Regions from separate parts of the Thermomonospora sp. CIF 1 genome, predicted to be linked through region 1. Evidence: riboswitches for the same ligand, from Rfam matches in the RefSeq annotation. Region 1 holds a riboswitch; each other region holds the start of a gene.

Region 1 (7,411 bases):
CTGACCGAGCAGTCGCTGTTGGCAGCCGGGGGCGATCCGGAGGCCATGCAGCTGGATGAGGACTTCCTGCGGGCGCTGGAGTACGGCATGCCGCCCACCGGCGGGGTGGGCGTCGGGATCGACCGGATGATCATGGCGTTCACCGGCAAGGGCATCCGGGAGACGATCTTGTTCCCGCTCGTCAAGCCCAACTGAGGGCCGCCGGTGCCGTCGTCGGCGCGGCCCGCTGAGCGCTTCCCGGGCAGATCTTGACAGCGCCCCGGGAACGTGAAATGTGTCCGAAAACCCCTCGGCGGGCTTGCCGAGATGGGGCTCAAGGGCCGTACAGCGGGCCGTGCCGGCGGCGGCCTGCCGCGCCGGATGAACTCAGAGTCACTATTCGGTCGCGAAAGATGAGCTGTTTGGGACGTCCGAAAAGGTCCCAACTCGAGTGTGTCGAAGTACGCCCTCGATGCGGCCGGGCAAGCCGGATCGAGGGAGGGCGGCTGATGAGAGTTTCGTTGCCGCAGGTCACCGCGTCGGCACCCGGAGCGGTGCGACAGGGGATCACTGACGGCAAGGGAGAGTACTACGTATCGTCACCTTTGCGCGCTTGACGGTCCACTATCGGCCGCCTAGCGTTCCGTGCCGTAGTGCACCATAACGTTTCACGATCATCACTGCCGGATGGTCGGGGACATGAGAAGGGATGGGCGGAAGAGGCTCGATCATGACCCATTCCGGACACGCATGCCCCCCTTCCGGCATCTGCGGCAGTGACGGCAGGGGGATCCGGCGGGTGCCCAACCCGCTGCAAGCCGCCTGCGGCGTCCCCTGGGCCGAACCGCTCCGGATCGAGCCGATCTGGCGCGGACCCTCCACTGAATGGTTACCCAACCACGCCCAGCAGCGCCAGATATCGGGGGCATCGGCCGCATTCGGCCATCAGGACGAGCGCCGCCTGCCCCGGCGCATCGAAGCGGCAAGGAGACCGGACAGGGGGACCGCGAGGAAATCAGCTGCGAGGAAACCAGCAAGGTCTCCGGTGAATCCAATCCATACGCGCGACCCGTCGGCTGTTGTGGGCCGGTCGACAACCCCTCACCCCGCCATCATGCGCGTACTGATCCAGGCCTACCCGTACCTATGCGGCACGCAGCCGCATCCCCGCGGTCATTACCACGGACGAGGGAGGACGGAGTGGAACAGGCCACACTCGCACGTCGTGGCACCGATGAGCCGTGCCTGAGCGAGGAGGAGATCCGGCTGCTGGCACAGATCGCCAGCGGGGTCACCGCCGATGTCGCGGCGCGCAGGCTGGAGCTGAGCGCCCGGACGCTGCGCCGCCGCCTGCGGACGATCTGCGATCGGCTGGATGTGAACACCCCCATCGAGGCCGTCGTCTGGGCGGCCAAGAGGCAGCTGATCTAGCGTCGTCCGCGGCGCCGATCCGGCCGGCACAGTGCCGGAACCCATGCCGGCGGCGGAACCCCTCGCCGAACCGCCGAGGCATCCCCCCGGCATCAGCACACGGCGACATGCCACACCACGGGGGACGTGTCGCCTGTAGCGGCGTGTCACGGACATAGGAGCCTTCCTCGATCCGCGCACCGTCGGCCGCGGCACCGGGCCGCGACGGGGGAGGTTCGACCGACGGGGCCGGGCCTTGCATGGCCTGGCCCCGTTCGCCGTCTTCGGGGAAGCGGTCATGGCGGCAGGCGGGGCGCCCGTCAGGCCACCCGGACCGCACCGGCGTAGGGACGGCCGTCGATGGAGTCGATCTTGACCACGTCACCGGTGCGCGGCGCGTGGATCATCTTGCCGTTGCCGATGTACAGCCCCACGTGGTGCAGGTCGGAGTAGAAGAACACCAGGTCGCCCGGTGCCAGCTGACTGCGGGAGATGCGCGTGCCGGCGTTCCACTGGCTGCCGGTGTAGTGCGGCAGGTTGATGCCGACCTGCTTGTAGGCCCACATCACCAGCCCGGAGCAGTCGAAGGCGTTGGGACCGGCGGCGCCCCACACATACGGCTTGCCCAGCTTGGTCATCGCATGGCGCAGCGCCTGGGCCGCCTTGCCGTCGCCGACCACCGGCAGCTCCACCAGCGCCTCGGGGTCGCGCTTGATGACCTGGCCGCGGATCTTCTCGTAGAGCTCGACGACCTCCTTGCGCTGCCGCTCCAGCTGCGCGCGCAGCGTCTCGACCTGCCGGGCGCGGTCCTCGGCGGACTTGCGGGCGCGCTGGGCGGCCTGCATGGCCTCCATCAGGCCCTGCACCTTGGTGCCGTCCTGGGTGGCGAAGTAGCGCAGCGTGGCGGCCTGGTCCAGCAGCTGCTGGGGGTCCTCGCCGGTGATCATCGCCACCGCGGGGTCCACCCCGCTTTGCATGTAGGTGGTGGCGGCCAGCGTGCTGACCTTCTCCCGGATGGCCTCCAGCGCCTCCTCCTGCCGGGCGGCGTTGGCGGCGGCGACCTTGGCGGCCCGCTTGGCCTGCGCCAGCTGCACCCGCAGGCCGTTGTACTTTTCGGTCAGCTGCTCCAGCCGGTCGGCGAGCCGGTGGGCCTGCTCGGTCAGCTCCTTGGTGGAAGGATCGGGGTCGGCGTGCGCCGGCGCGACGGGCAGCAGCCCCGAGGCGATCAGCATGGCCCCGGCCACCACGGCGGTCCGCACGCGGGCACCCAGGGAACGGCCCCGGGCCGCCGGGCGCATGGCCGCGGCCGGCACCGGATCGAGTTCGGAGCGGGTGAGCTCCACGAGCACAATCTCCTTCCTGGACCGCCTACCGGGTTAGCTGACGGGTTCGGGCTAGGAGCAGCCCTACCGCGACCGGCGCGCCCGGGTGCGCCGGAACGGATTCACCCCGGGGGAACACCCTCCATTGGGTCCGACGGAGCCGGCCGGCTCCTGCCTGCCCAGGGGAACTGTCGGTGGGTCCCCGGCTTCGCCGACCGCTGGCTGCGTCCGGCGAACTCGGCGGTTTCAGCGTCTGCATTCGCTGCGATGCCAGCGTCGCAGACTAACGAAGTCGCCGCGCGCTGCCAACCAGAACGGCGGAATTCACAGGCCTCCGAGAGAGTGATCCACACGACGGCGGCGGTGGGCGGTATGCCCGGCAACGGTGACCGATGGCGCTTGCCGACCGATTACGCTCACCTGATTGTGGAGGTCACGATCAGGCGGGCCCGGACGGCCGACGTCCCCGCGATCCGCCGGCACATCGACACGTACGCGGGCACCGGCAGGACGCTGAGGAAGTCGACCGTGACCCTCTATGAGGACATCCAGGAGTTCTGGGTCGCCGAGGACGCCGAGCTCGGCGTCGTCGGCTGCGGAGCACTGCACGTGATGTGGGAGGATCTGGCCGAGGTCCGCTCGGTCGCGGTGGACCCGCGCTGCAGCGGCCGGGGCATTGGGCACCGGATCGTCAGCAGGCTGCTGGAAACCGCCCGAGAACTCGGCGTGCGACGGGTCTTCTGCCTTACCTTCGAAGTGGAGTTCTTCGCGCGTCATGGCTTCCGCCCGATTCAGGGCACACCGGTGTCGCCTGAGGTGTACGAAGAGCTCTTGCGTTCTTATGACGAAGGCGTGGCCGAGTTCCTCGATCTCGACCGCGTGAAGCCGAACACCTTGGGCAACACCCGGATGCTGCTTCGCCTGGAGGAGTGACCATAGCGATGAGCGACCCGTACCGCGGGCGGCGACACTACAACCCGCACTGGCAGGGCGGCCATCCGCCCGCTCAGTGGCAGCAACAGCCCGCGCCGGGGCAATGGCAGGAACCGACGCCCTATGCCCATGGCGGGTATGGCGGTTATCAGGACTCGGCCGTGGACCTGCCGCAGGCGCCCATTCACCGCAGAGCGCTGGCCCGGTTGATGGACAACGCTCTTGTGGCGGTGTTCGGATTCGCGCTCGTGCTGCCGATCGCCTTCGGCGTGATCGGCCTGGACGCGCCGGGCAGCGATACCCGCACCGAGGGCGGAGTGTGGAACTGGCCGATCATCATCACGCTCTTCGTGGTCCTGGCGATCCTGCCTTTCATCTATGAGGCGGTTCAACTGTCCTTGTGGGGTCACACTCTCGGTAAGCGAGTGCTCGGGATGAGCGTGGTGCGGGCCGATCCGCTCGGCGATCCGATGACGGTGCCGCAGGCGGTCTGGCGGGCGGCCATCAACAACATCGGCTACCAGATCGGCCTGTTCTTCTTCTTGATCCTGATGGTCATGGTCTGGGAGTACGCCGCCTACGGGCTGCTGCTGGCCGCGGTGGGCACGCTGCTGGCCTATCTGTGGGCGATCTGGGACGAGCCGCTCCACCAGGCCGTGCACGACCGCTTCGCCGATACGGTCGTCGTCGATGACCGTATCGTCCATGAGGACGACCATTACGGCTACGACGAATAAACCCATATGCACGACGAGGGACACCAAGAGGGCCGTAAGGAAGAGGGCCTGGAGGAAGGGCCGGCCGAGCCTGCGCAACGGCTGGTCGCCCGGGTGGTGGACACCCTCGTGGTGGGGCTGCCGGTGATGCTGGTGGTCCACTCGCAGGCCCTGGGGCTGTCCAGGCCCACCGCGGATCTGGTCGCCGTGCCGGTCCTGGCGGCCCTGCTGCTGGTCTACGAGTGGCTCCAGCTGGCGCTGTGGGGCCGGACGCTCGGCAAGCGCCTGGTCGGCCTGGAGGTGGTGGCCGAGCGCCCGGGTGCGGGCCTGGGGCACCGCCGGGCGCTGCTGCGCTCGGCGGTGTACGCACTGCCGATCGCCCTTCGGCCGGTGCCGCTGCTGGGGCCGGTGGCCGGGCTGTTTTGGGTGGTGAACGCGGGTCTGGTATTGGAGGAGACGCGACGGCGGGCACTGCACGACCGTTTTGCGGGTACCGTTGTGATACGGCGCGCGCGGCCGCAGACAACGGCGGATGGCGCCCCCGGACGATGAGTACGCCGCGACCGGCACGGCGTGGCGGGCCGGCCCGGATACCGGCCGGCGAAGAGGGCGGGGTGAGCCGATAGGAGCTTTCCTGCCCTATCCGGCTCAGGTGAGTTGATAACCACCGGGGCGGGCCACTACGGATTTCGTGGCCTGAGCGCGCCTTCCGGTCTGCCGGGCCGCGCCGAGAGCCGATGTCACCGGCTCTGACGCTACCGGCGCATTCCGTAGCCTTGACCGGCTTAGCGATGTTACCCAAGGGTTAATCGAAGGAGCCGGAGGGGACCTGGGAGCTCCGTTAAGATGGTACTGGGCACATTTTTCCCGTATCTTTCTCTCTAACCGTGCCTTGTGGAGAGGCAGGGTCGCCGTGCAGGGCGGCTCTCGGTCTTTAGCCGGGATGCTTCGTTTCGCCCGCCGGCCCAAGATCGCCATCGTCCCCGGTGATCGGCCATGGCACAAAACGCCCATGCGAGGGCGGTCTGCCGCGATGGGCGGCCGGACAATTCAACCGCTGCGGGGCGGTCACCCTCCCCGCCCGCCGAGTAAGCCGGGCATAGCGGAATCGCTTCCCCCGATTACGGGGAGTTACCGCCCCTAGCCGGAAACTCCGTCGCGCCGCGTTGAATTGTCATCCGCAAGCCCTTCGGTATATCTTCAGAAACCGAATGTAGTTTGCTCCGGCGGAAAGGTCTGTCCCCATGGCACAGAAGGTTCAGGTGCTTCTCGTCGACGACCTCGACGGTGGCGAGGCGGACGAGACCGTGTCGTTCGCGCTCGATGTGGAGCACGCCCGGAAGGCGGGCACCACTCGTCGCCGTCGCTCCCGCGGTGCCTCCAGCCGCGAGCGCAGCGCGGACATCCGCGCTTGGGCCAAGGCGCGCGGCATCAAGGTCAATGAGCGCGGCCGGATTCCGGCGAGCGTCGTGGAACAGTACGAGGCGGCTCACTGATTGCGTCATCTGGCAACGGCCCGTCCGCCATCACCGGCGGACGGGCCGTTCGCTTGCGGCGAAGCGCCGCGGCGCCGCCGGCGGCCCGCCGGGTGCCCGCCGCGCCCGCCTGCTCGGCTCGAACCCCCTGCGGCTAGGGGAAACGCGCAGGTCAAGGCGGGTTTGAGAATCTTGTTGCCGTCCTTTGATGATCTCCTGACCACGATAGTGCCGTCGTTCGCTTGGGGCGTAGCGGGAACATGCCGCGCCCACGTGGTAGTTGGATGGGGATGAACAGCGCTTAGCTGGGGAACGTCTCCTGGTGGGAGTGCACCGGGTGGCCTCCTCGGGGCGGGCTAGCATGCGGAAGGACGGGTCCGGACATATCGGGCTTGATCCAACCGCTCTGTGAGGAGCGACGAGATGTTCGAGAGGTTCACCGACCGCGCGCGGCGGGTCGTCGTCCTGGCCCAAGAAGAGGCCCGGATGCTCAACCACAACTACATCGGCACCGAGCACATCCTCCTTGGGCTGATCCACGAGGGGGAGGGCGTCGCCGCCAAGGCACTGGAGAGCCTGGGGATCAGCCTTGAGGCGGTGCGGCAGCAGGTCGAGGAGATCATCGGCCAGGGGCAGCAGGCTCCTTCTGGGCACATTCCGTTCACTCCGCGGGCCAAGAAGGTGCTGGAGCTGTCGCTGCGCGAGGCGCTGCAGCTCGGCCACAACTACATCGGCACCGAGCACATCCTTCTCGGCCTGATCCGCGAGGGCGAGGGCGTGGCCGCCCAGGTGCTGGTCAAGTTGGGGGCGGACCTGAACCGGGTGCGCCAGCAGGTGATCCAGCTGCTGCACGGTTACACCCAGGGCAAGGAGCCCGCATCGACCGGGCCCTCGGAGTCGACCCCGTCCACCTCGCTGGTGTTGGACCAGTTCGGCCGCAACCTGACCCAGGCCGCCCGCGAGGGCAAGCTCGACCCGGTCATCGGCCGGGAGAAGGAAATCGAGCGGGTCATGCAGGTGCTGTCGCGGCGGACCAAGAACAACCCGGTGCTGGTCGGCGAGCCCGGCGTGGGCAAGACCGCGGTGGTCGAGGGTCTGGCGCAGAAGATCGTCAAGGGCGAGGTGCCCGAGACCCTCAAGGACAAGCAGCTGTACACCCTCGACCTGGGGGCGCTGGTCGCCGGGTCCCGCTACCGCGGTGACTTCGAAGAGCGGCTGAAGAAGGTCCTCAAGGAGATCCGCACCCGCGGCGACATCATCCTGTTCATCGACGAGCTGCACACCCTGGTGGGCGCCGGCGCCGCCGAGGGCGCCATCGACGCCGCCAGCATCCTCAAGCCGATGCTGGCCCGCGGCGAGCTGCAGACCATCGGCGCCACCACGCTGGATGAGTACCGCAAGCACCTGGAGAAGGACGCCGCGCTGGAGCGCCGCTTCCAGCCCATCCAGGTGGCCGAGCCGTCGCTGAGCCACACCATCGAGATCCTCAAGGGGCTGCGCGACCGGTACGAGGCGCACCACCGCGTCTCCATCACCGACGGCGCGCTGGTGGCGGCCGCCCAGCTGGCCGACCGCT
Region 2 (7,411 bases), on a different contig from region 1:
CCTGCCCCCGATGCTGCAGGGCGTACAGGCCGTAGTAGGTGAGCTTGCTCACCTCCGCCCGGGTCGCCTCGTCCGCGGGGACCCACACGCCGAAGACCCCGCAGGCGTCCTGCGGGCCGCGGTCGTGGGGGTCCAGGTCGTGGCTCAGTCGTCCGTCACCTTGAGTCACGCGGCCAGTCTAGATGCCCGATTCGGCTGCTCTGTCGCCGAGGCGGCCGGCGAAGCGGCGGCGGCCCCGCCGCGCGGCGGCCGTTGTTTGCCCACCCTGGGCGTGACCTTTACCTGCGCGCGCGGCGCGCATGGCCGGGGGGCGGGAAGCTGGGATACGACGTGTGTCCGCCCACGTCGCGGCTCCTGGAGGTTCCCGCCATGACCGTCCCCGGCTACCAGCGCTCCCAGGCCCCCGCCCGGCAGAGCCGCGACGGCATGGCCATGACCTCGCTCGTCCTCGGCCTGGTGGGGCTGCCGGCGCTGCTGCTGTGCGGCAGCGGCCTGGTGATGGCGATGGCCGGGCTGGTGCTGGGCATCGTGGCGGCCCACCGCGGCGGCACCCGCGGGCTCGCCGTCGCGGGCATCGCCGTGTGCCTGGTCACCTTGCTGGTGGGGGCGCTGGGGCTGTACTGGATGCTCACCAAGGCCGCCCGCTGCGCCGACGTGGACCGCTACCCCACCGAGCTGGACCGGCAGCGCTGCATCGAGCAGGAGTTCCCCTTCGCCCGCTCCCAGTCGTCCCTAGAGGGCCGCTGAGCCCGCCGGCCTCACGGCGCGAGCACCGGCAGCAGCGCCGACAGGTCCGAACGGGGGCCGCTGGCGTGCACCCGCCCCGCCGCGACCGCCTCCTGCCAGCCCAGCCGGCCTGTGGCCAGGCACACCCAGGTGACGGCGTCCATCTCCACCACGTTGGGCGGCGTCCCACGAGTGTGCCGAGGGCCCGCCACGCACTGCACGGCGGCGTACGGTGGGACCCGGACCTCCACCGACCGGCCGGGGGCGGCCGCCGCCAGCCGGTCCAGGAGGGCGCGCACGGCGCCCCGCAGCACGGGCCGGGCGGGCTCCAGGCCGGCGTCCAAGGCGCCCAGCACCGCCTCCGGGCAGGCCAGGCGCAGCGCCGCGGGATCGTCCGGGCCCTCATACGGGGGGCGGCCGAGCGCGGCGAGCTGTTCGTTCAGCACGGCGCGGCTGAGAGGTGATCGGGACATCGACATCGACGTTACCGGCAGTACGTTCGATGCTCTGCGTCCCCGGCCGCGGGTCAGGCGGTAAAAAGGGACGGGTCGCTGGCATGGGGGAGCCAGCCGAAGCAGGGGCATGCGGGGCAGTCGCCCACATGGCGGAGAGTTATGCACGGAGGTCTACCGATGCCTCAGGCCCGGCCGCTGGACCCCAACGATCCCGAACGGATCGGCGGCCACCGCCTCCTCGGCCGGATCGGGCAGGGCGCGCAGGGCGTGGTCTTCCTGGGCCGCGGGCCGGGCGGCGGGCGGCTGGCGGTGAAACTCCTGCACGCCAGGCTCGGCGGTGACCCGTTGGCGCATGCCCGGCTGCTGCGCGAGCTGGAGGCGCTCACGCGGATCGACACCTGCTGCACCGCGGCCGTGCGGCAGGTCGGCGTCGCCGACGAGAGGCCCTACCTGGTCGGCGAGTACGTGGCCGGGCCTTCGCTGCAGGAACTGGTCGCCGCCGAGGGGCCGCGCGGCCGGGGCATGCTGGAACGGCTGGCGGTCGGCACGGCCGCCGCGCTGGCCGCCGTGCACCGGGCCGGGCTGGTGCACCTGGCCTTCAAACCCGCCGACGTGCTGCTGGGCGCCGACGGCCCCCGGGTGACCGACTACGGCATCGTGCGGGCGCTGCGGGCGGGCGGCCTGACCCCGCCCCCCGGCACCCCCGCCTACCTGGCGCCCGAGCAGCTGGACGGCGCGGAGGCCGGGCCGGCCGCGGACGTGTTCGCCTGGGGCGCGGTCATGCTGTTCGCCGCCTGCGGCCGGGCGCCGTTCGGCGAGGGCCCGGCGCCGGAGGTGATGCGGCGGATCCTGCACGAGGAACCGCCCCTGGAGGAGCTGCCGCCGTCGCTGCGCGGCATCGTGGCCGGGGCGCTGGCCAAGGACCCCGCCGCCCGTCCCACCGCCCGGCAGGTGCTCGACTGGCTGCTGGGCCAGGAGAGCATGGTGGCCGGCATGCCCCAGCCCATGATCGCCGAGGCCCGGGAGCTGGCCGCCGAACGCCCGCCGCGTCCGGGGCCGGTGGTGGCCGCCGCCGAGCCGTGGCCGCAGAACCCGGTGCCGGGCTTCGATGATCCGGTGGAGGCCCCCACGCAGATCGTGACGCCGTCCGGCGAAGCGCCCGCCCCGCGTTCCGCGCAGGCGGAGACCGCCGTCTACCCGCAGCTCGGCGCCTTCGGGGAGCGGACGGCGACCGCGCAGCAGTCCGCCCCGCCCTGGCCGGAGGAGGCCTGGCAGACCCCGGCACCGGCGCAGATGAGCCGGCCCGAGCCGCCGCCGGCCAGGTCGCCGAGCCGGGCCAACCGGCCGCTGGGCGTGCTGGTGTCGCTGGCGGTGGGGGTGCTGGCCGGGGCCGCGATCATCGTGCTGGTGCTGTGGCCGCAGCTGCGCGACTCCTCCGGCAAGACCGGCGGCTCGGCGGGGGCTAGCCGCCCGGCCGCCGACAACCGCCCGGTCACCAGCGTCCCGGAGGCCTTCGAGGGCACCTGGCAGGGCACGGCGATCAACCAGCGGCGCAACGCGACCTTCCCCATCCGGGTGACCTTCCGCGGCGGGGAGACCACGGCGCGGGCGGTCTACCCGCGCAACTGCGTCTGCACGCTGACCCTGACCCGCGGCACCGGCGTCCGCCTGGAGATGTCGCTGCGGCCCAACCCCGGCTGCAAGACGGTCACGCCGGGGGAGGTGGTGGTGACGCGCAAGCCGGGCGGCGGGCTGGACTACGCCTGGGCCAAACCCGGCACGTCGCTGAGCTACCGGGCCGACCTGACCAGGCAGTGACCGCACGGCCCACTGGGCATGTCAGGATTCGGCGCCGAAAATGCGCTTGCATCCACTACGGTTACCTTCTGTCACTCGTGCCTCTCTTCGGGCCGCGATAGGCGGCCTCCCCCCTCCCGAAGGAGTTCTCTGTGCGAGTCACCGGGCCGAAGGTGCTGCTCATCACCACACTTGCCACCGGTGTCGCAGTCGCGACGGCGGTGCCGCTGCTGGCCAAGCCGGAGCCGGTGCTGGTGCAGGTCGCCGCGAACGGCACGCCCGTCCCGGGCCAGTACATCGTGACGCTGAAGCCGGGCGCCTCCACCGCCGCCGAGGCCGGCCGGATCCGCGCCACCGGGGTGCGGCGCTTCGACGGGGTGCTCAACGGCTTTTCCGCCAAGCTCACCGCCGAGCAGCTCGACAAGCTGCGGCGCAGCGACAAGGTCGCCGCCATCGAGCAGGACCAGATCGTCAGGATCGGCGCGGTGCAGCGCGCCCCGCTGCCGTGGGGCCTGGACCGCATCGACCAGCGCGTCCCCAAGCTCTCCAAGAGCTACACCTACAAATCCACCGGCAAGGGCGTGCGCGTCTACGTCATCGACACCGGCATCAAGATCAAGCACAAGCAGTTCGGCAAGCGGGCGCGCAGCGTGTGGGCCGCCCCCCGCTTCAAGGGCAACCACCGCGACCAGAACGGGCACGGCACCCACGTGGCGGGCATCATCGGCGCCAAGCACTACGGCGTGGCCAAGGGCGTGCAGCTGCGTTCGCTGCGGGTGCTGGACCGCTACGGCCAGGGCATGATGTCGGACGTCATCGCCGCGGTGAAGTGGCTGCGCAAGAACGCCCAAAAGCCCGCGGTGGCGAACCTGTCGCTGGTCGGCAGCCGCTCCAAGGCGGCCAACGACGCGGTCGCCGCGCTGGCCCGCTCGGGCGTGCCCGTGATCGTCGCGGCGGGCAACGGCGACGGCGCCAGCCGCGGATACGACGCCTGCCGCTTCTCCCCGTCCGGCGCCCCCAACGTCATCGCGGTGGGTGCGATCGCCCCCGGCGACAAGCGGACCCCCTGGTCCAACTTCGGCAAGTGCGTGGACCTGCACGCCCCCGGCCAGGGCATCCGCTCCACCTGGCGCAACGGCTCCAGCAAGGTGCTGGACGGCACGTCCATGGCGGCCCCGTTCGCGGCCGGCACCGCGGCGCTCTACCTGTCCCGCCGCCCCCGCGCCAAGTCCGCCACGGTGTACAAGTGGCTGATCAACAACGCCAGCAAGGGCCGGGTCACCGGCCTGCCCGCCGGCAAGGGCACTCCCAACCGCCTGCTGTACAAAGGCCGTCTGTGAGCCCTCGCACGCGGACCGGTTCGGCTTTTGTGATTGAACGGATGTTCCGGGAGCGCCGTATAGGGACCATAGCCACCTCCGATGCACAAGGGGTTTAATCTTGGCGAAGCGCATGACGGCGCATTGCGGTCCGCGAGCCTTTCGGCGTGCGGCGAGCGGCCCGTGCGCCGTCGGCCGAATCCCGTGGCGCCCTCCTGCGCCCGGGAACCGGGGACCCACCTAGACCTGGGGTGAACTCACGGCCCTATCCAGGCCGCGACAGGGCCGAGCTCCCGGTCCGAACCCGTCAGCTAACCCGGTAGGCGATGAGGAGAGGAGAGGACGTGGAGACCCCTGACTCCACTCGTGGTGCTCGCGGGGTGCGCGGCGGGCTGCGCCGCGCGGCTCTGGCTCTCGCCGCGGCCGCCGGGGCGCTGGTGCTGACCTCCGCGACGGCGACGTCTCCGGCGGCGGCCGAACCGGGCAACGAGCAGAAGATCGCTGAGCTGACTCAGCAGATCAAGAACCTGGAGAAGGAGTACGGGGGCAATCTCGAGCAACTGCGCGACACCCGGCTGCAGGCCAAGAAAGCGCTGCTGAAGGTCAAACTGCTGCGCAGAGACCTGGAGACCGCCCGCGACGTGGTCGCCCAGCTGGCCGCCTCCCGCTACATGAGCAACGGCCTGGACCCGACCGTGCAGGTCCTGGCCAGCGACGACCCCAACCGGGTGCTCAGCAACGCATCCTTGGCCCACCACCTGTCGGTGACCCAGGCGGCCAAGGTCACCGAGATCAACACCCTGCTGGCCCAGCAGGAGCGGGCCCGCCGGGACGCCGAGAAGAAGATCAAGATCCTCGAGAAGGAAATCGCCGACATCGCCAAGGAACGCGAGCGGGTCCGCCAGCTGCTGCGCCGCTACAAGCCGGAATCCCCGATGGTCGGCACCGGCGGCATGACCCCCCGCATGATCAAGGTCCGGGACGAGATCGAAGAGAAGTTCGGCCCGTTCCCGGTGATCGGCTGCACCCGCCCCGGCGACCCGCTGGACCACGGCTCCGGCCGTGCCTGCGACTTCATGGAGAGCACCGCCGGGCAGATGCCCTCTCCCTCCCGCCTGGCCCACGGCGACGCGGTGGCCGCCTACGCCATCAGGAACGCCACTCGCCTGGGCATCAAGTACATCATCTGGAAGCAGCGCATCTGGGACGTCCGCAGCAGCGGCGGCTGGAAGATGATGTCCGACCGCGGCAGCATCACCCAGAACCACTACGACCACGTGCACATCTCGGTCTTCTAGGGGAGACCACCCTGACCAGGGCCGCTTCCCTGCGCGGAGGACACATCCGGGGCACTCGGCGTCCCGCGATCGTCTTCCGGTCCTTGTCCGGTCGCCTGGCGCATGCGGTCACGGTTGGGGCATCAGGTGCGGGCAGGTCCGCAGGGTGAGGCCGGGATCGGCTATGCCCGAGAAACTTCGGCCAGGGCACGGATGTCCACTCCTCCGGCCCAGCAGGCCTCTGGCGGTCCGGACGTATTGAGGGCTGAAAGCGCCGCGCCCGGCCATCAAGACCACCTGGTCACTCGCCGATAGGCGCGCCCTCGGCTACTCCGGCTCCACCACATCCGCGCTGCATCGCTCGATCGGCACCTCCCACACGGGTCTAGACGATCAGCGCCGGATGAGTCAGCGACGGCCGCGACCATGGGGAGTCAGCACGAACCCCGCTGCGACCAATGCCGTGGTGATTTCCCCAATCCGTCGCGGCCCCAGCCCGCGGACGTTTTGAAGTTCGTCGTTTTCCCACAGCCGCAGCACCTCGCCCACCGTCACCTTGCCTCTCAGGTGGGACCGCAACGGGTTGGCAGCGTGGCGGGATAGGCCCAGGCAGACCAGCGGGCACTCCCGCGTCACCGGAACCACCCCGCTGTGATCATGCACCCCTGCTCACTCCCATCCGCGCCTCGATTCCGCGCGTGGAAACCGCGCCTCCAGGTCGGCCAGGACGTCGGTGGCGTAGCGGACCCGCCGGATCGCCAGCGCCCGTTCCCGAGCGCTGATCGTCTTGGACACTGTCCACGGCCCGTACACCCGGGTCACTGCCTGCAAGTACCACTTCTGCACCGCCACGTCCTCCGCCGCCGGCTCCACCAGGCCGGAAGAACGGGCAGGGCCAACGGGAGAGGCCGGCCCACTCGCGCTTGTGGCCGCCGCAGTCATCGGGCCACCCGATCAGCCAGGACGTCGATCACTCGGTCGGCTACCGCCGCTGGATCGTCCACCGCCCCGAGTGGCTTTCCGGTGTCAGCGCAGGTGAACACCCACCCGCCGGGCTTTCCCCGGCAGTCCACCTCAACGGCCCGCAGCGCCGCACCCTCCAGCATGACTCGCAGCACCCGCAGTCCATCCCGTTCGACCAGACCGCACAACAGGCCGGGCCGCCGGCACAGCTCGGCATCCAGCGCGGCCAGGTGCACTCGGCGAGGCCCGAACGCCCCGGTCACGTTCGCCGCCTCGAATTGCTTGCGATCAAAGCCCACGACCCCTGCTCCTGACTTGTCTTTGAGCGGGACCGGTGACGCGCAGTGTGACCGCCCTCCCTTCCCTGGGCGGTGCGATCAGAGAAGGGACAATGTGCCGGCCCGGCCACCTTGCATGCCACCGACTCCGCAGTCCATCACGCCGCTGCCACCTGCCGGGTAGGCAGGCACCACGAACACGGCACACGGCAGGAGCTCGGATCCGGGTCATCACCCCTTGCACGCCGCGAGCAGGCCCCGGCTGGAGGAGACCAACTCCCGACCCCGCCCACGGCAGCTGAGACGGTCCGTGGTGGCTCGCCTGCCGTTCATCCGCCCTCGCTAGGTGCTGTCGCCCATCCGAGGTGGCGCAACCTAGCTTGGACTTCCTCAAAGGCCAGGTGAAGGACTCTAATAGGACTTAGATGGGACTTTTATGGCTTAGAATGCTGATCTAAGGGCCTAGAAAGTCCTTCAAAAGGTGCTTCTGAGGCTAATCTGAGGTCGTTAGCTACCGTCTGGAGGTTATGTCCCAATGGCTCGATCAGCAGGGAACACGCGGCTTAAAGCTGCCCGGCAGCACGCTGGATACGCCT
Region 3 (7,411 bases), on a different contig from region 1:
TGCCGGCCAGCGCCTCGCCGAAGAAGTAGCGCCGCTGCTCCTCGCTGCCCTGCTGGGTCAGCACGCGCAGGTAGACCACGTGGCTGTGGGGGATCTGGGCGATGTTGGGGTCGGCCTCGGCCAGCAGGCGGTAGACCTCGGCGAGGGTGTCGGCGCGCACGTCGGCTCCGCCGTAGCGGCGCGGCACGGTGATCGCCAGCAGCCCGCTCTCCGACAGCCGGTCCAGCTCGGCCCGCGGCAGCAGGCGCCGGGCGTCGCGCTCGGCGGCGCCGGGCGCGAACTCGGCGGCCAGCCGCGCGGCGATCTCGAGGGCTTCCTCATCGGTGCGGATCACATGGGCACGACCGGCGGAGGCCGCCGGGGCCTCCAGAGCCTGGTCGAAAGTGGTCATCTCGCCCCCTGGGAACGAAACCGGGATATACATGGTAACTCTACCTGTTTACTAGGAATTTGCCCAGGGGGTGCGCCCGGCGAAACCTGCGAAACCGGGATCTTTGATGCGGCGGTGACCGGTGTTGCGCCGCAATGGGACATAAGGAAGCGTCCGGCCCGGCCGCAGCGCGGCCGGGCCGGACGGTCGGGGGGTCGCGGCGGACGGTCAGGCCCGCTCGCCCGAGGCCGGGACCTTGACCTCGGCCTCGGCGACCGCGTCGGCGATCGCGCTCCAGAACTCCAGGTCGCCCTCCTCCTCCAGGCGGGAGATCTGGCTCCAGAACTCCCGGTCCTCGGCCTCGGCGGCCACCGCCGCGCTGACCAGGGGCATCGCCACGGTCTCGCGGTCGGCGGCGGCCAGGTCCGCGGGGGTGACGTCGGCGGGCAGCGCCACCGGGGTGCGGTGGTGGCGTCCGCGCTTGCGGACCCGGATCGGCGAGGAGGTCGGCAGCCGCAGCCCCTCCAGGCGCAGCGAGCCGGGGATCCGCAGTTCCGGCAGCTTGACGACGGCCGACTTGCCCACCGCCAGCGCCACGCTGCCGGCGAGGGCGATCGTCAGCAGGTCGGTGAGCCCCGGCAGGTGCTGCTCCTGCGGCGGGTTCTCCCGCTCGCGGGGGGCGACGCCCTGGGTGGCGGCGACGGCGGTCGCCCCGCCGCCGAGCGAGTCGACCTTGGGCGCGGGGGCGGCGTGCTTGGGCACGTACTTTTCCGGCGGGGCGCCGGAGGAGGTCACCGACTCGACCGACTTGCCCTTGACCTTGACCTTGGAGGGGTAGCCGTAGCCGACGATGGTGTCGGGGGTGCGCACCTTGCGCTTGAGGTGGACGCCGTCGGCGTTGCCCTCGATGGTGTGGATGCGGTTCCCCTCGACCTTCTCCACGATGCCCACGTGGTCGATGGCGTCCAGGCTCTTGGACCCGCCCCAGTCGAAGAAGACGATGGCGCCGGGCTGAGGGTCGGTGCCCCAGGCGCCCTGCTGCTTGAACCACGCGGCGTGGAAGGGGGTGTAGGCGAACTGGCCCGCCCACTCGGCGACGCCGGCCTTGTGGGCGGCCCAGGCCAGGAACATGTCGCACCAGGCCGCGGTGGCGAAGTAGGGGCTTTTGTCGACGTTCTTGCCGTACCAGTCGCCGTACTTGGTGTAGCCGCCCGATTCCTCTCGGTATCCCAGTTCGGCTTTGGCGACCTCAAGGATCTTTTCCCCGATGGGATCCATGCGTTATCTCCTCTGGGACCGCCTACCGGGTTAGCTGACGGGTTCGGGCCAGGAGCCGCCCTACCGCACGCGGCGGATTCACCCCAGAAGCAGTGGGTCCCCGGCTCCCGCGGCGCGGGGGCGCGCCGCCGGGACTCGGCGTCCGGCCCGCACTCCCCGGGCGGGGAGTTAGGTAACGGACCGATATCAGGGAAAAGTACTGACCCTTAAAGGATCGGGCAAGTCATCCCAGAGTGACGCAAAGTAAAAATCCCGAACGTAGTCAAACCGTCACAACCAGCCTTCAAGAGCCCCGCAAGCAGGCAAAACGCCCGGCGCTGCGAGCGTTCACCCCGCTTTGCCGTCCCGGCCGGACGGACGCTCCGCAACACCTCCGGCGGCCCCGGCCGCCCGTTCGGTACGCGCGTGCAGAGCGCGCTCCAGGGCCCGCAGCGCGGGGACGGCCCGCAGGATCGCCTCCACCTGGTGAGGGGCCAGGTCGCCGAGCGCCTCCTCCAGCATGCGCGCCCGCGCGTCTTCGATGCGGCGGGCGTTCTCCACGGCCCGGTCGGTGGGCAGGACGCGGCCGCTGCGCCGGTCCGCCGGGTCGACCTGGCGGCTGACCAGGCCCAATTCGGCCAAGTGCCGCAGGGCGGCGCTGATGTTGCTGGGCTTCATCTGCATCGCGGCGGCCAGCCGGCCGGGGCTCAGGCCGGGCTGGTGGACGATCAGCCGCAGCAGGTCGGCCTCCGAGGGCGGCAGCGGGGCGATCCCGGCCTGCCGGGGACCGGTGCGCAGCAGAAGGCGGTTGAGGTCGCGCAGGACCGGGGCCAGCTCACGGAGCTCGGAGGAGCGGTGCATTGCCCCATGATAATTTGTTTATGCATATATAAGTAAATTCCCGTCACCCGAGGAACGCATGTTCAAAAACCCCGCCGTCCCTTCCCGGCCCGGCGTGTCCGGGCTGCTGCTGGTGGTCCTGGCCCTGCTGAACACGGTGGCGCCGTTCGCCACCGACATGTACCTGCCGGCCTTCACCGACATGGCCGACGACCTGGGCGCCGGCGCCTCCAGCGTCCAGCTCACGCTCACCGCCTTCCTGATCGGGCTGGCCGTCGGGCAGCTGACCATCGGCCCGCTGTCGGACCGCTTCGGCCGCCGCGTCCCGCTGCTGATCGCCACCTGCGCGGCCACCGCCGCCGCCGTGGTGTGCGCGCTGTCCCCCAACGTGTGGGTGCTGGTGGCGGCGCGGTTCGTCCAGGGCTTCGCCGGGGCGGCGGGCATCGTCATCGGGCGCGCGGTGGCCGCCGACCGCACCGGAGGCCAGGCGGCGGCCAAGGTGTTCTCGCTGCTGACCAGCATCAGCGGCATCGCCCCCGTGGTCGCCCCGCTGGCCGGCGGCCTGCTGGTGCCCGCCGGCTGGCGCATGGAGTTCTGGGCGCTGACGGGCATCTCGGCGCTGATGCTGCTGGGCGCCCTGCTGGTGGTCCCCGAGTCGCTGCCACCGGAGCGGCGGCACCGGGGAGGCCTGGCCGCCGCCGGCCGGACGATGCGGCACCTGCTGGCCGACCGCGGCTACCTCGGCTACATCCTCACCTTCGGGCTGGGCTTCACCGGGCTGATGGGCTACATCTCCGCCTCGCCCTTCGTGATCAAGAACGTGCTGGGGCTGTCCACCTCCGCCTACTCGGCGGACTTCGCCGTCAACGCGCTGGGCATGGTGACCGCCGGGCTGATCAACGCCCGGCTGATCGGGCGTTTCACCCCGCAAGGGCTGCTGGGTTTCGGCCAGGGCGCCGTGCTGACCGGCTCGGCCGTCCTGCTGGCGATGCTGGCCGCCGGAGCGCCCGCCGCCGCGGTGCTGCCGGTGCTGTTCCTGACGGTGAGCTGCGTTGCGTTCGTCATGGGCAACTCGGCGGCGCTGGCGCTGGGACGCGCCCGGCACGCCTCGGGCACCGGCGCCGCCATGATGGGCGCCCTGCAGTTCGCCTGCGGCGCCCTGGTCTCCCCCTTGGTGGGGCTGGGCGGGGAGGAGACCGGCGTCCCCATGGGCATCGCCCTGGTGACCGCCGCCGTCCTGGGCATCGGCGCCCACCTGCTGGCCCGCACCGTCCCGGCCTCCCGCTCCGCGGCCCCGGAACCGCGGGAAGGGGAAGGGCCGCGCGCCGAACCGGCGCAGCAGACGACGGGACGCTGAGGGGACCGTCGGCGTTCCGGCTCCGGGGGAGCACAGCGGGAAGCGGGGCGCCGCCCGCGCCTGCCGGGCGGCGCCCCGCTCGTTCACCGAGCCTGCCGCAGCACGGCGTTTCCGCAGGCCGGGACGGGGGCGCCGCCGCGACCTGCCAGGTCACGACCTCAGATTCCGCCGTGGCTCCCGTCCCGGACCGCCGTGATCACGTGCCGGAAGGGCTCAGCGGTCCGGACGTCTGCTCCGCCCCGGTGCCCGGCCCGGCCGGTCCCCTCAGCGGGCCGGGCACCGGACGCACTGCGGAGGCTCACGACGCCGGGGTGGCGTAGAGGGTCTGGTCGAAGACGCCGGAGTTCGCGACCTTCTCGCCCTTGACGGTGCCGTAGCCGCTGGCCGTGCCGGTCGCCGGGCAGAGCGCATTGCTGCCCGACAGCCGGGCGAGGGTGGCGTTCTGCATCTTGGCCTGGGCCTCGTTGACCGAGGTGTCGGGGCGGTTGGGGTTGGTGGGGTTGTACAGGTCGAAGGTGAGGGAGGTGATGCTGGAGTTCAAGCCGTAGTAGCAGGTGAACGTGCCGAGGATGGGGAGGCTGATGGTGGCCTTGACCCGCAGGTCGGTGTCGGTGAAGGTGAGGGCGCCGTCCCGGCCGTTGGGGCCCGGGGAGTAGTTCACCACCGCGTCGTCGTAGGGCAGCTGCTCGAAGGAAACGCTGGCCGTGCCGATGCTGCTGGTACACCCGGAGACGGAGGCCGAGTTCAGGCTGACGTCGAGGCCGTCGTAGGTGAGCGTCCCGCTCAAGTTGGCGTTGCTGCACTCGGCCGTGATGGAGCCGAAGATGGAGAAGCTGGCGCTCACGGTCAGCGGGGAGAGGTTGGTGAACCGGAAGTTGCCGGAGTAGGGGTTCCCGTCGTCGCGGCGGATGGTGACGGTGGGCTCCACGGCGGAGGCGCTGGTGGCCATCAGCCCCAGCGCGGTGGCGGCGGCGAGGACGGGGGTGGCGATTCTCGCCAAGGTCTTCATGGGGGTGCTCCTGAATAGATCAGTGGGGTGGGAAGCACCGGCACACCTGTGAGCGACGGCGGGGTGATCACCGGTCCGGGCCGCCGTGTCGTGGCCGGGTGCGGACTACTCGCCCCGGCCTGGCGGGACGGGGCAAGTAACCCGTTGCTGATGGAGATAACTCCACCGCTCACCCCGAGTCAATCCGCCCTTTATGTCCCACTTAGGACACAAATGGGCGATTAAAGCGGGCGTCGGGGTGCCGCTCGTTGCCTCCCGCCCCACCGGCTCCCCCCGTCCGGCAGGCACCCCGCACCGCACCGTTCCACGTCGTCACAGACGACATGAGCCGGCACAGGAGAGTCGCCGCGCAATGCCCGTCCGTCGCGGAGATAAGGTCGCCGGTCGCCGCGCCGGGAAGCACCTGGCCCGCCCAAGGGCGGCATGGCCGGCCCAGAGACGCTCGGCGCCGCGGCCGGCCTCGGCGGCGGACCGGCCGCGGCCGGTCATCGAGCGGTGCGGAGCGGGTCAGGGAGTGAAGTAGAGGGTCTGGCCGAAGACGCCGGAGCCCCCGAGCCCTTTGAGGGTGCCGTAGCCGTCCAGCACAGCGGTCGATGAGCAGAACAGGGAGCTGCCCGGCTGCCGGGCAAGGGGAGCGTTGTCGATCTCGGCTTGAGCCTCGGGGACCGAGGGATCGGGACGGTTGGGGTTGTCGGGGTTGTACAGGTTGACGGTGAGTGAAGGGATGCTGCCGTTCAGGCCGTAGCCACAGGTGCCCACGCCGCTGAGGGAGAACCGGATCCGCAATCCGGGATCGGTGAGGATGAGAACGCCGTCTCTGCCTCCGGGGAGCGGGTCGTACCGCAGGGTCGCCTGGGTGTAGGGCAGGCCTTCGAAACCGATGGAGTGCACGTTGCCGATATCGCTGGTGCAGTTGCCGAAGGAGACAGCGCTCAGGACGAAGTTGGAGCCGTCGGACCCCACATTCCCGTTCAGGCCGATGGAATCGCACTGCACGACGGCATTCATGCCGAGGATCTGCAGATTCAGAGTCATCGGGACGAGACTGTCGAAGCGGAAGCCGCCGGAGTAGGGACTCCCGCCGGCGTCGTCCCGCCGGATGGTGATGGTGGAGGCGGCGGCGCCGGTGGCCGACAGGCTCAGCGCGGTGACGACGGCGAGGATGGCGGCGGCGATTCTCGCCAAGGTCTTCATGGGGCGCTCCTGTGGTTCCGGGGGCGGGAAGCACCGGCGCACCTGTGGGCAGCGGCGGGGTGATCACCGGTCCGGGCCGCCGTGCGGTGGCCGGGACGGGCCGCTCACCCCGGCCTGGCGGGACGGGGCTCGTAACCCGTTACCGATGAATAACTCCACCCTTTTCCCAAGGCAATAAGCCTTAAATGTCCTATTGAGGACACGAATAGGCGATTAACACGGGCGTCGGGGCTCATCACCTTCTGTCCTGCCGGTCCCCGGCGTTCGCCAGGTATCCCGTGCCGCATCGTGCTGTGTCGTTCCGGACGGCGCGTTCTGCCACGCGAGCGGCGCCGTCCTGGAAACGCCCGCCCATCAGAGGGCGCGGCGGGTTCACCGGTCAGCGCGCCGGAAAGTACCGGGCCGCCCAAGCGGTCAGTTCGGCGCGGGCGGCGGCCAACTGGGCGGCGGTGACGGGCGGGCCGGTCGCGGCGTTGACGACCAGCATCACGTGGACCGCACCGCCGCCGCCGTGGTCGACCAGCAGGCGGCGGGCGGAGGAGGAACCCGGCTCGGGAGCGATGCGGACCGGGCCGGAGGACGACAGGCCGCGGCGGGCGGTCAGATCGCCGACGACGACCGTGCGCCCGGGGGTGAACGAGCCGGGCAGGTGCAGTTCGGTCGGCGCCTGCGGCGCGGCGGCGGGGGCGCGCCAGACCAGCACGCCGAACTGGCGGCCGTGGACCAGGGCCGCCACGTTGGGCATGGCGGCCGGGGCCGCCAGCCATGCGGCCTGGCTCCCCCGCCCGGCGAAGCCGGAGCGGGCCAGGTCCTCGTAGGCGAACGCCAGGATGTCGCCGGCCACCGCGCTCGGATAGAGGCGGTCCAGGACGCGCCGGTCGAGCCGGAGCCTCACCCGGCCGGTCTCGTCGGTGCGCACCACCGAGAAGTCCTCATCGTTCCAGGCGTCGCCTTCGGTCTGGACCTTGCGGGGGTTGCCGTTCATCGGCTCGTGGTGGCGTCCGCTGTAGATGTCCCAGTGCCAGTGGGTGGCCGACAGCACGGTGCCGCCGGAGGCGGCCCGCCGCCACCAGTCGGCGCCGCGGACGCCGTGGTCCGCCCCCTGGTACATCGCGCGCACCATCCACGGGGTGCGGTCGCTGCCGAACCCGGACATGCGGTTGCCGAACTCAGAAAGGAACGGGGCGGTGGCCAGGGTGCGCGCCCGGTCGCGGATCTCGTTCATGGCCGCGGCATAAGCGCCGTCCCCGGCGGGGCGGGGGTCGATGGTCATGCGGGCGCCGTCGTAGAAGTGGCTGTTGAACACGTAGCGGGCGCCCAGTTTCCCGACCGCCGACAGGCCGCCCTGTTCGAAGAAGCCGACGTTCCAGAACGGCAGCGGCTC
Region 4 (7,411 bases), on a different contig from region 1:
ACGAAAGCAGCCGCCGGGCCGCCCGGGAGGGCCGCAACGTCGACGACGTGCGGCTGCGGATGCTGCTGGACACCCTGGTCGACGCCGCCTTGGGGGTGCGCCGGGAGCTGGCCCTGCCCTCCACGATCGGCCGCCCGGCCGACTCGGTGGGCTCGGTGGAGCCCGAGCTGCTGGCCCACCGGGCGCTGCCCGGCCGGTCGCTGTCGGACCAGGACCCCAAGCTGCTGGACCGGCTGCTCACCCTGCCGCAGGTGCACCTGATCGTCGACGGCTACAACGTCACCAAGACCGGATATGGGGATCTGCCGCTGGCCGACCAGCGCAACCGGCTGGTCAGCGGGCTGGGCGGGCTGGCGGCGCAGACCGGCGCGGAGGTGACGTGCGTGTTCGACGGGGCCGAGCTGGACGCCCCGGTGAAGATGGCCGCCCCGCGCGGGGTGCGGGTGTGCTTCAGCGCGCCGGGGCAGACCGCCGATGAGCTGATCGGCGAGCTGGTGCGGGCCGAGCCGCCGGGCCGCCCGGTGATCGTGGTCTCCTCCGACCGGGAGGTCGCCGACGCCGCCCGCCGCGCCGAGGCCCGCCCGGCGTCCGCCGCGCTGCTGCTGCGCCGCCTCGGCCGGGGCTGAACCGCCCTTTCCGGGGCACACATGGTGATCATGTGACAACCGGGCGTGGAAACTACTGAAATGCCCTGACAAGAACATACGAATCGGTTGTGACAGGTGTTGCGTCTCGCTAGTGTCTGCGCCGGAGAGGGTGGAGAGAGGGGCGTAACACGACTGTGGCCAGTGAAAAGACCCGCAGGTTCTTGGCGACGACCTGCCTTGCCGTAGCGGCGACGGTGGCGGCTCCCGTCACCGCGTACGCCGACCCCACTCCCTCGGCCTCTGAAGTGCAAAAGAAGATCGACCGCCTCAACGAGCAGGTCGATCAGCTGGTGGAGAAGTACAACCAGGTCAGGGAGGACCTGAAGGCGGCCAAGGCCAAGCTCAAGGCCGCCAAGAAGGCCGCCGCCGCCGAGCAGGAGGACTTCGAGAAGACCCGCGCCAAGATCGCCGAGATGGCGGCGACCGCCTACAAGACCGGCGAGCTGGGCGATGTGACCCGCTTCGTGGGCACCGGGGACCCCCAGAAGGTGCTCGACCAGACGGCGATCTTCACTCACCTGTCCCGCAACCGCAGCGCGGAGCTGAGGTCCTTCCTGGCCGCCGCGCAGCGGCTCAAGCGCCAGCAGGCCCAGGCCCAGGAGGCCTACGACGAGGTCCTGCGCCGCTCCAAGGAGCTCAAGGCGCAGAAGGAGAAGGTCGAAAAGTCCATCGCCCAGCAGCAGGCGCTGCTGCGCCGGATCGGCGTGACCCCCGAGCGTCCCGGCAGCGGCGGGGGCGGCACCTACCAGGGTCCGGCCAGCGGGCCGGCCCGCGTGGCGCTGCAGTTCGCCTACGCCCAGCTCGGCAAGCCGTACCAGTACGGCGCCGCGGGGCCGAACGCCTACGACTGCTCGGGGCTGACGATGCGCTCCTGGGGCGCCGCCGGGGTGAGCCTGCCGCGCACCACCTACTCGCAGTACAGCGCCACCAGGCGGGTCGCCAAGAGCGACCTGCAGCCGGGTGACCTGGTGTTCTTCAGCGGCCTGGGGCACGTGGGCATCTACGTCGGCAACGGCCAGATGATCCACGCTCCGCGTACCGGCAAGAACGTGGAGGTGGTGTCCATCACCTCCGGCTACTACGCCGCCAACTACTACGGCGCAGGCCGTCCCTGAGGCGCCGAAACGCCGACCGGCGGCCTGATCCGGCCTCATGCGGGCCGGGTCGGGCCGCCGTCTCGTCTTTACCCGCAGCCGGTGTGACGGACGTCATTTTCCCGCCGCTCCCCCACGCTCTGGAGGCATCCGGCCAAGGCCCGCAAAAGCCTTGCCGCACGGGGGATCCGGGGCGCCGCGCCCCGGGACCGGCACGCGCCCTCGGCGGCCCGGCCGCCGGGGAATCCCCAGACCGGGGAATGAATCCTCCCTAACCTGGGTTTTGCCTACGTACAACTTGAAGCGGGCATCCGCTGGGGACACGTGACCTGTCTCGCGTCCGTTTTGCGGATGATTTGCCTTCGAGTTGACGTTTGATACGTTGGTTCGGACAGCGGCGCCCCCCATGCGTCGCACCGGCGGCGACGTTCCCCAGACGCCGCCCCGTGCATTGCCGGCGCGGCCGCCCGGCGCGCACCGCACATGCCGCGGGCGCCGGAGGTCCCGATGCGGACCGGCCGCCCGAGCCGCAACAACCAGGTACTCAGTAAGTCAGCGCCGCATATCTGCGGCCCGCCGAGTCCTTTCGCCTCCGATCTGAGCGTTCCGGCCGCCCGAACGGCCGGGCGGGGGAGGCGAGGGAGCCGGGGACCCACCTTTCCCGGGGTGAATCGGCGCATCCCCCACCGGATCCCGTCCAGGGGACGGATGTGCCGTAGGGCGACTTCCAGCCCGAACCCGTCAGCTAACCCGGTAGGCGTCTGGAAGAAGGAGTGACCTCTGTTCAGCATCGCTGTCAGCAGCATCACCCGTAGCGCCAGGCTCACCGGCGGCGCGATCGTCGGTGCACTGACGCTGGCGCCCGTCCTGGTTCTGGGCACCGCGACCCCGGCCCAGGCCCCCGCCGTGCCGCACGCCGCCGGGCAGGAGCACACCGTCTCCTGGCAGGAGCACGACCGGCACCCGGCCCCCGTGAAGGCCGACACCGTTCACCGCGCCCTCAGGCGTTGAGCCCGGCGGTGCCCACAGGGCACCGCGCCCGCTGAGGGCCGCAGATCTCATCCCAGCGGCGCCCGGCCGCGATGCCGCGCCGCTTCCCTTCCCAAGAATTCCCTTTCCATTGCCCAGACGGACGTCCGTCCACGACGTCCGCCGCCGAGTCCGCATGCCTTCCCAGGGCGCGGAGCCGGGGACCCACCGCATTTCCCGGGGTGAATCGGCCGCAGCAGGCCGTAGGGCGACTTCCAGCCCGAACCCGTCAGCTAACCCGGTAGGCGGCTTGGAAGCAGAGGAGCACATGCTCGTGGCAGGCAAGCACCACATCACCCGCCTCACCCGCACCCTCCAGTCCCGCAAGAGCACCGTCGCCAGCGCCCTGGTCGCCGGTGCGGTGGCCACCACCGCGCTGGGCGTGGCCGCCCAGGCGCCGGCGCAGGCCGCCGTGGGCGCCGCCGCCCCGATCACCACCCTCGCCGAGAGCGGCAAGGCGGCCAAGTCGCTGGCCGGCGGGACCGGCACGGTGAGCAGCGCGCACGCCGCGGTGTACAAGGCCCCCGCCAAAAAGCACGGCGGCAAGAAGGCCGTGACCGCCGGCGAGGTGATCGAGGTGGCCGAGTCCCAGCTGGGCCTCACCGAGGACGCCAAGGGCGAGAGCAAGTTCGGCAAGTGGTACGCCTCCACCCCGCACGCCAAGCGGACCCTCCAGCGCGACGGCGGCGGCAGCGACCCCAAGGTCTACAAGTCCGCCCCCTGGTGCGCGATGTTCGTGACCTGGGTCGGTGAGCAGGTCGGCACCGATGAGCTGGGCGCGGACGCCTACACCGTCACCCACGCCAAGTCCTTCAAGGACAAGGGCCGCTGGGGCACCAAGCCCAAGCCCGGCGCGGTGGTGTTCTTCGACTGGGCCGGCGGCAAGAGCATCGGCGGCATCGACCACGTGGGCCTGGTCGCCGAGGTGCTCGACAACGGCAAGATCAAGACCGTGGAGGGCAACATCTCCAACGCCGTCGTCTCCAAGGTCCGCACCCCCGACACCATCGTCGGCTACGGGTACCCCGACTACGCCGCCGAGTGACCTCCCGGCGGCCGCCCCGTCCGGGCACCGGTGAACCCCCATAGGATCACCGGCATGGACGGCGGACCCGAGACATCGGCGAACGGCACCGGCCGGCGCACAGTGCGCCGGCCGGTGCTCGTCGTCTCGGCGCTGGTGGCCGTTCTCCTCCTGGCGGCGGGCGGCCTGTGGGCCGTCCTGCGGGACGGCGGCTCCCCCGCCCCGGCGGCCGATGCCACCGCCGCTCCCGCACCACCGCGGCCGGACGCGCAAGCCGTCCGGCAGATCCTGGACGGCCGCGCCCGCGCCGTGCGGGACGGCGACCGGATCGCCTTCCTGGCCACCGTCACGGCCGCCCCCGCACCCTTCCGGAACGCGCAGGCGACCGTGTTCGACAACCTCACCCGGCTGCCGCTGAGCGGCTGGCGGGAAGAGCTCGCCTCACCGGTCCCGGTGGCCGCAGGCCGGGACGGCGCGGTGCTCGAGGTGACGCTGCGGTACCGGCTGAAAGGCCACGACCGCCGCGAGGTGACCCGGACCCGCTACCTGACCTTCGCCCGGCGCGGCGGCGCCTGGCGGCTGGTCGGGGACGGCACCGCCCACGGCCTGCGCGACGAGGCCGACATCTGGGATAGCGGCCCACTCGACGTCGTGCGCGGCGAGCACAGCCTGGTGATCGGCTCCTCTCCCCTGCTGCGGGAGATCGCCGACCGGCTGGATGCGGCCGTGCCCGTCGTCACCGAGGTGCTGGGAGAGCGCTGGGCGCGCCGGGCGGTCGCGCTCGTCCCGGCCGACGACGTGCAGGCCGCCGCGCTGGTGCCCGACGGCGACCCGCTGGGCGATGCGGGGTCCATCGCGGCGCTGGCCGTCTCCGGCGACTCGGGGGAGGACCGCATCGTCATCGCCCCGGGGACGTTCTCCAGGCTCAACGCCCTCGGCCGGAAGGTGGTCCTCACCCACGAGCTGACCCACATCGCCACCGGAGGCGCCCGCGACGGGCGCACTCCCCTGTGGCTGATCGAGGGCCTGGCCGACTACGTGGGCTACCGGGACACGAAGGTGCCGGTCCGCTCGGCGGCGCGGGAACTGCGCGCCGAGGTGACCGCCGGGCACCTGCCGCGGAGGTTGCCCGGCCCCGCGGAGTTCGCCGACGCCGCACGGCTGCCGCAGGCGTATGCGGAGGCGTGGCTGGCCTGCCGCATGATCGCCGACCGGTACGGAGAGGACGCGCTGGTGCGGCTCTACCGTGCCGCCGGTGAACGCTCCCAAGACGCGGCGTTGCGTTCGGTCCTGGGCCTGGACACCGCCGGCCTCACCGCGATGTGGCGGGACTACCTGCACAGGGAGCTGCGATGACCGCTGCCGGACGGGCCCGTGCCGCCGCACTGATCACGGGCGTGGTGCTGCTGGCGGGAGACGGCGTCCTGCTGATGGCGACCACGCCGTGGGAACCGCTGCCCGGCGGCGGAAGCGAGCCCGATCCGGCCCGGGACTTCTCCCCCGCCGAACTGGCCCGCTCGGCGGCCTTCGACGCCGCGCTCAACCCGCCGGCGTACGCGGGGCTGCTCACCGGGCTGGCGGTCGTGCTGGTGCTGGGGCTGACCCCGCTGGGGGCGCGCTTCATCGGCTGGTGCACCGCGCGGGTGCCCGGGCGGGCGCTGCGGCTGGCGGTGGCGGTGGTGGCGGTGACGACGCTGCTGCGGCTGGCCGCCCTGCCGCTGCGGATCTGGCGGGAGAGTGTGCTGCGCCGCTACGGCCTGTCGGTCCAGACCTGGCCGGCCTGGCTGGCCGACCAGCTCAAGTCGCTGGCGCTGGCCTGGGTGATCTGGACGGTGGCGGTGCTGCTGCTGTACGTCCTGGCCCGGCGTTTTCCGCGTTACTGGTGGGCGGGGGCGGCAGCGGGCGGGTTCGCTCTCGTGGTGGTGCTGTCGTTCCTCTACCCGCTGCTCGTGGAGCCGGTGTTCAACCGGTTCCACTCGCTGCCCGCCGGGCCGCTGCGCACCGAGCTGCTGGCGATGGCCGCGCGGGACCGGGTGCCGGTCACCGACGTCCTGGTGGCCGACGCCTCCCGGCGGACCACCTCGCTGAACGCTTACGTGTCGGGATTCGGCTCCACCCGCCGCATCGTGGTCTACGACACGCTGCTGAAATCGCCGCCCGAGCGGATCAAATCGATCGTCGCCCACGAGCTCGGCCACGCCAAGCACAACGACGTCCTCCGCGGCACGCTCACCGGCGCCCTGGGGGTCTCCGGGGGAGTCTGCCTGCTGTACCTGGCGCTGACCTCGCCCGGGCTGCGCCGCCGGGCGGGGCTGGCCGACCGGACGGCCGAGCCGGTGGTCTGCGACCCGCGCTCGGTGGCGCTGCTGCTGGCCGTGGTCAGCGTGCTGACCCAGCTCAGCGGCCCGGTCCAGAACCTGATCAGCAGGCGGGTGGAGGCGCGGGCCGACGCGCACGCGCTGGCGCTCACCGGCGATGCGGCCACGTTCGTGTCGATGCAGCGCGAGCTGGCGCTGCGGAACCTGTCGGATCTGCGGCCGAACCCGGTGGAGTACGCGCTGTGGTTCAGCCACCCCAGCGTGCCCGAGCGCATCGCCATGGCCCGGGACTGGGCCCGCCTGCACGGCGGGCGGGCCGCCCGGCCCTGAAGCCGCGCTCAGTCCCCGCCGGCCTGAGGGGAGATCAGCGCCGACGGGGAGGCCGCCGGGGTCGCCGGTGCCTCGGCCTGCGGCAAGGGCTCCCGCACCGGCTCGGAACCGTGCGGGCCGACCGACAGGGCCTGCTTGAGCGCGCTGCCCTTCACCCACTCGTCCCAGCCGAGCTGCCAGTAGCCCCAGCCGTTGGTGGGTTCCAGCTCCCGGTTGGTGCCGACGACCCGGAAGGGGTCGCCCCGGTAGCTGAAGTGGTAGAACCAGCGGGCCGCCGACGGGCTCATGTTGATGCAGCCGTGACTGACGTTGCGGTGCCCCTGGGCGTGCAGCGACCAGGGCGCCGAGTGGGTGTACTCGCCGCTGCTGGAGATGCGCACCGCCCAGTTGACGGTCAGGCGGTAGTGGCCGGGGCAGCCGGGCGGGCAGCCGACGGTGGAGGAGTCCATGATCACCGGGTTGCCCTTTTCCATCGTCAGATGGTGGCCGTTGGTGGTGGTGTACTTGCGGACCCCGCCGCGGCCCATGCTGATCGGGAAGTCGCGGATCTTCTTGCCGTCCCGGTAGACGGCCATGCGGTGGGTCTTGGCGTTGGCCACGCTGGCATGGGCCTCGCCGATCTTGAACTTCAGGTCCAGGTCTTCGGTGGCGTACCCGTCGCGGACCGCGCGGACCCCGTTGAGATGGGCGATCAGCCGCACCCGGGTGTGGGCGGGCCAGTGCTCGCGGGTGCGGAAGACGACGTTCTGGCCGTCGAACCAGTGCCAGGCGCCCACGACCGGTTTGCTGGAGCGCACCTCCAGCGCCCGCTCCACCGCGGCCCGGTCGGTGATCTCACGGTCGAACCGCACGATGATCGGCATTCCCACGCCCACCGTCTCGCCCGGGGCGGGCGCCTCGACGGAGGCGGTCACCGCCCGCTCGACCGTGCGGGTGGTGAACGTGCCGGTGACCGTGTGGGTGCGGCCG

Evidence for each region. Region 1 has a riboswitch for cyclic di-AMP ahead of BUE48_RS22340 (NlpC/P60 family protein). Riboswitches for the same ligand answer to the same signal wherever they lie in the genome.
Region 2: it holds a riboswitch for cyclic di-AMP, as region 1 does, so the genes downstream of both, BUE48_RS01535 (coiled-coil domain-containing protein) here and BUE48_RS22340 (NlpC/P60 family protein) in region 1, are expected to answer to the same signal.
Region 3: it holds a riboswitch for cyclic di-AMP, as region 1 does, so the genes downstream of both, BUE48_RS06785 (CHAP domain-containing protein) here and BUE48_RS22340 (NlpC/P60 family protein) in region 1, are expected to answer to the same signal.
Region 4: it holds a riboswitch for cyclic di-AMP, as region 1 does, so the genes downstream of both, BUE48_RS15180 (CHAP domain-containing protein) here and BUE48_RS22340 (NlpC/P60 family protein) in region 1, are expected to answer to the same signal.

Annotation. Positions count from the first base shown of each region.
Region 1 covers NZ_MOYN02000025.1:107,205-114,615, reverse strand. Annotated here, with positions in the region: gene lysX (bifunctional lysylphosphatidylglycerol synthetase/lysine--tRNA ligase LysX) at 1-195, shown strand, start outside; gene BUE48_RS22345 (LuxR C-terminal-related transcriptional regulator) at 1,126-1,410, shown strand; gene BUE48_RS22340 (NlpC/P60 family protein) at 1,710-2,732, opposite strand; cyclic di-AMP (ydaO/yuaA leader) riboswitch at 2,740-2,964, opposite strand; gene BUE48_RS22335 (amino-acid N-acetyltransferase) at 3,084-3,644, shown strand; gene BUE48_RS22330 (RDD family protein) at 3,653-4,381, shown strand; gene BUE48_RS22325 (RDD family protein) at 4,388-4,912, shown strand; gene BUE48_RS22320 (histone-like nucleoid-structuring protein Lsr2) at 5,605-5,856, shown strand; gene BUE48_RS22315 (ATP-dependent Clp protease ATP-binding subunit) at 6,259-7,411, shown strand, end outside.
Region 2 covers NZ_MOYN02000003.1:109,888-117,298, forward strand. Annotated here, with positions in the region: gene purF (amidophosphoribosyltransferase) at 1-169, opposite strand, end outside; gene BUE48_RS01515 (DUF4190 domain-containing protein) at 370-747, shown strand; gene BUE48_RS01520 (sterol carrier family protein) at 759-1,199, opposite strand; gene BUE48_RS01525 (serine/threonine protein kinase) at 1,359-2,999, shown strand; gene BUE48_RS01530 (S8 family peptidase) at 3,131-4,318, shown strand; cyclic di-AMP (ydaO/yuaA leader) riboswitch at 4,496-4,638, shown strand; gene BUE48_RS01535 (coiled-coil domain-containing protein) at 4,642-5,595, shown strand; gene BUE48_RS01540 (hypothetical protein) at 5,983-6,123, opposite strand; gene BUE48_RS01545 (hypothetical protein) at 6,244-6,420, opposite strand; gene BUE48_RS01550 (hypothetical protein) at 6,513-6,836, opposite strand; gene BUE48_RS01555 (NsdA family TPR-like regulatory protein) at 7,351-7,411, shown strand, end outside.
Region 3 covers NZ_MOYN02000013.1:175,376-182,786, reverse strand. Annotated here, with positions in the region: gene BUE48_RS06790 (SfnB family sulfur acquisition oxidoreductase) at 1-391, opposite strand, end outside; gene BUE48_RS06785 (CHAP domain-containing protein) at 599-1,648, opposite strand; cyclic di-AMP (ydaO/yuaA leader) riboswitch at 1,652-1,773, opposite strand; gene BUE48_RS06780 (MarR family winged helix-turn-helix transcriptional regulator) at 1,976-2,488, opposite strand; gene BUE48_RS06775 (multidrug effflux MFS transporter) at 2,547-3,824, shown strand; gene BUE48_RS06770 (hypothetical protein) at 4,123-4,833, opposite strand; gene BUE48_RS06765 (hypothetical protein) at 5,341-6,027, opposite strand; gene BUE48_RS06760 (cellulase family glycosylhydrolase) at 6,407-7,411, opposite strand, start outside.
Region 4 covers NZ_MOYN02000021.1:414,538-421,948, forward strand. Annotated here, with positions in the region: gene BUE48_RS15170 (NYN domain-containing protein) at 1-626, shown strand, start outside; gene BUE48_RS15175 (C40 family peptidase) at 842-1,762, shown strand; cyclic di-AMP (ydaO/yuaA leader) riboswitch at 2,343-2,516, shown strand; cyclic di-AMP (ydaO/yuaA leader) riboswitch at 2,885-3,034, shown strand; gene BUE48_RS15180 (CHAP domain-containing protein) at 3,045-3,815, shown strand; gene BUE48_RS15185 (peptidase MA family metallohydrolase) at 3,870-5,150, shown strand; gene BUE48_RS15190 (M48 family metallopeptidase) at 5,147-6,442, shown strand; gene BUE48_RS15195 (L,D-transpeptidase) at 6,451-7,411, opposite strand, start outside.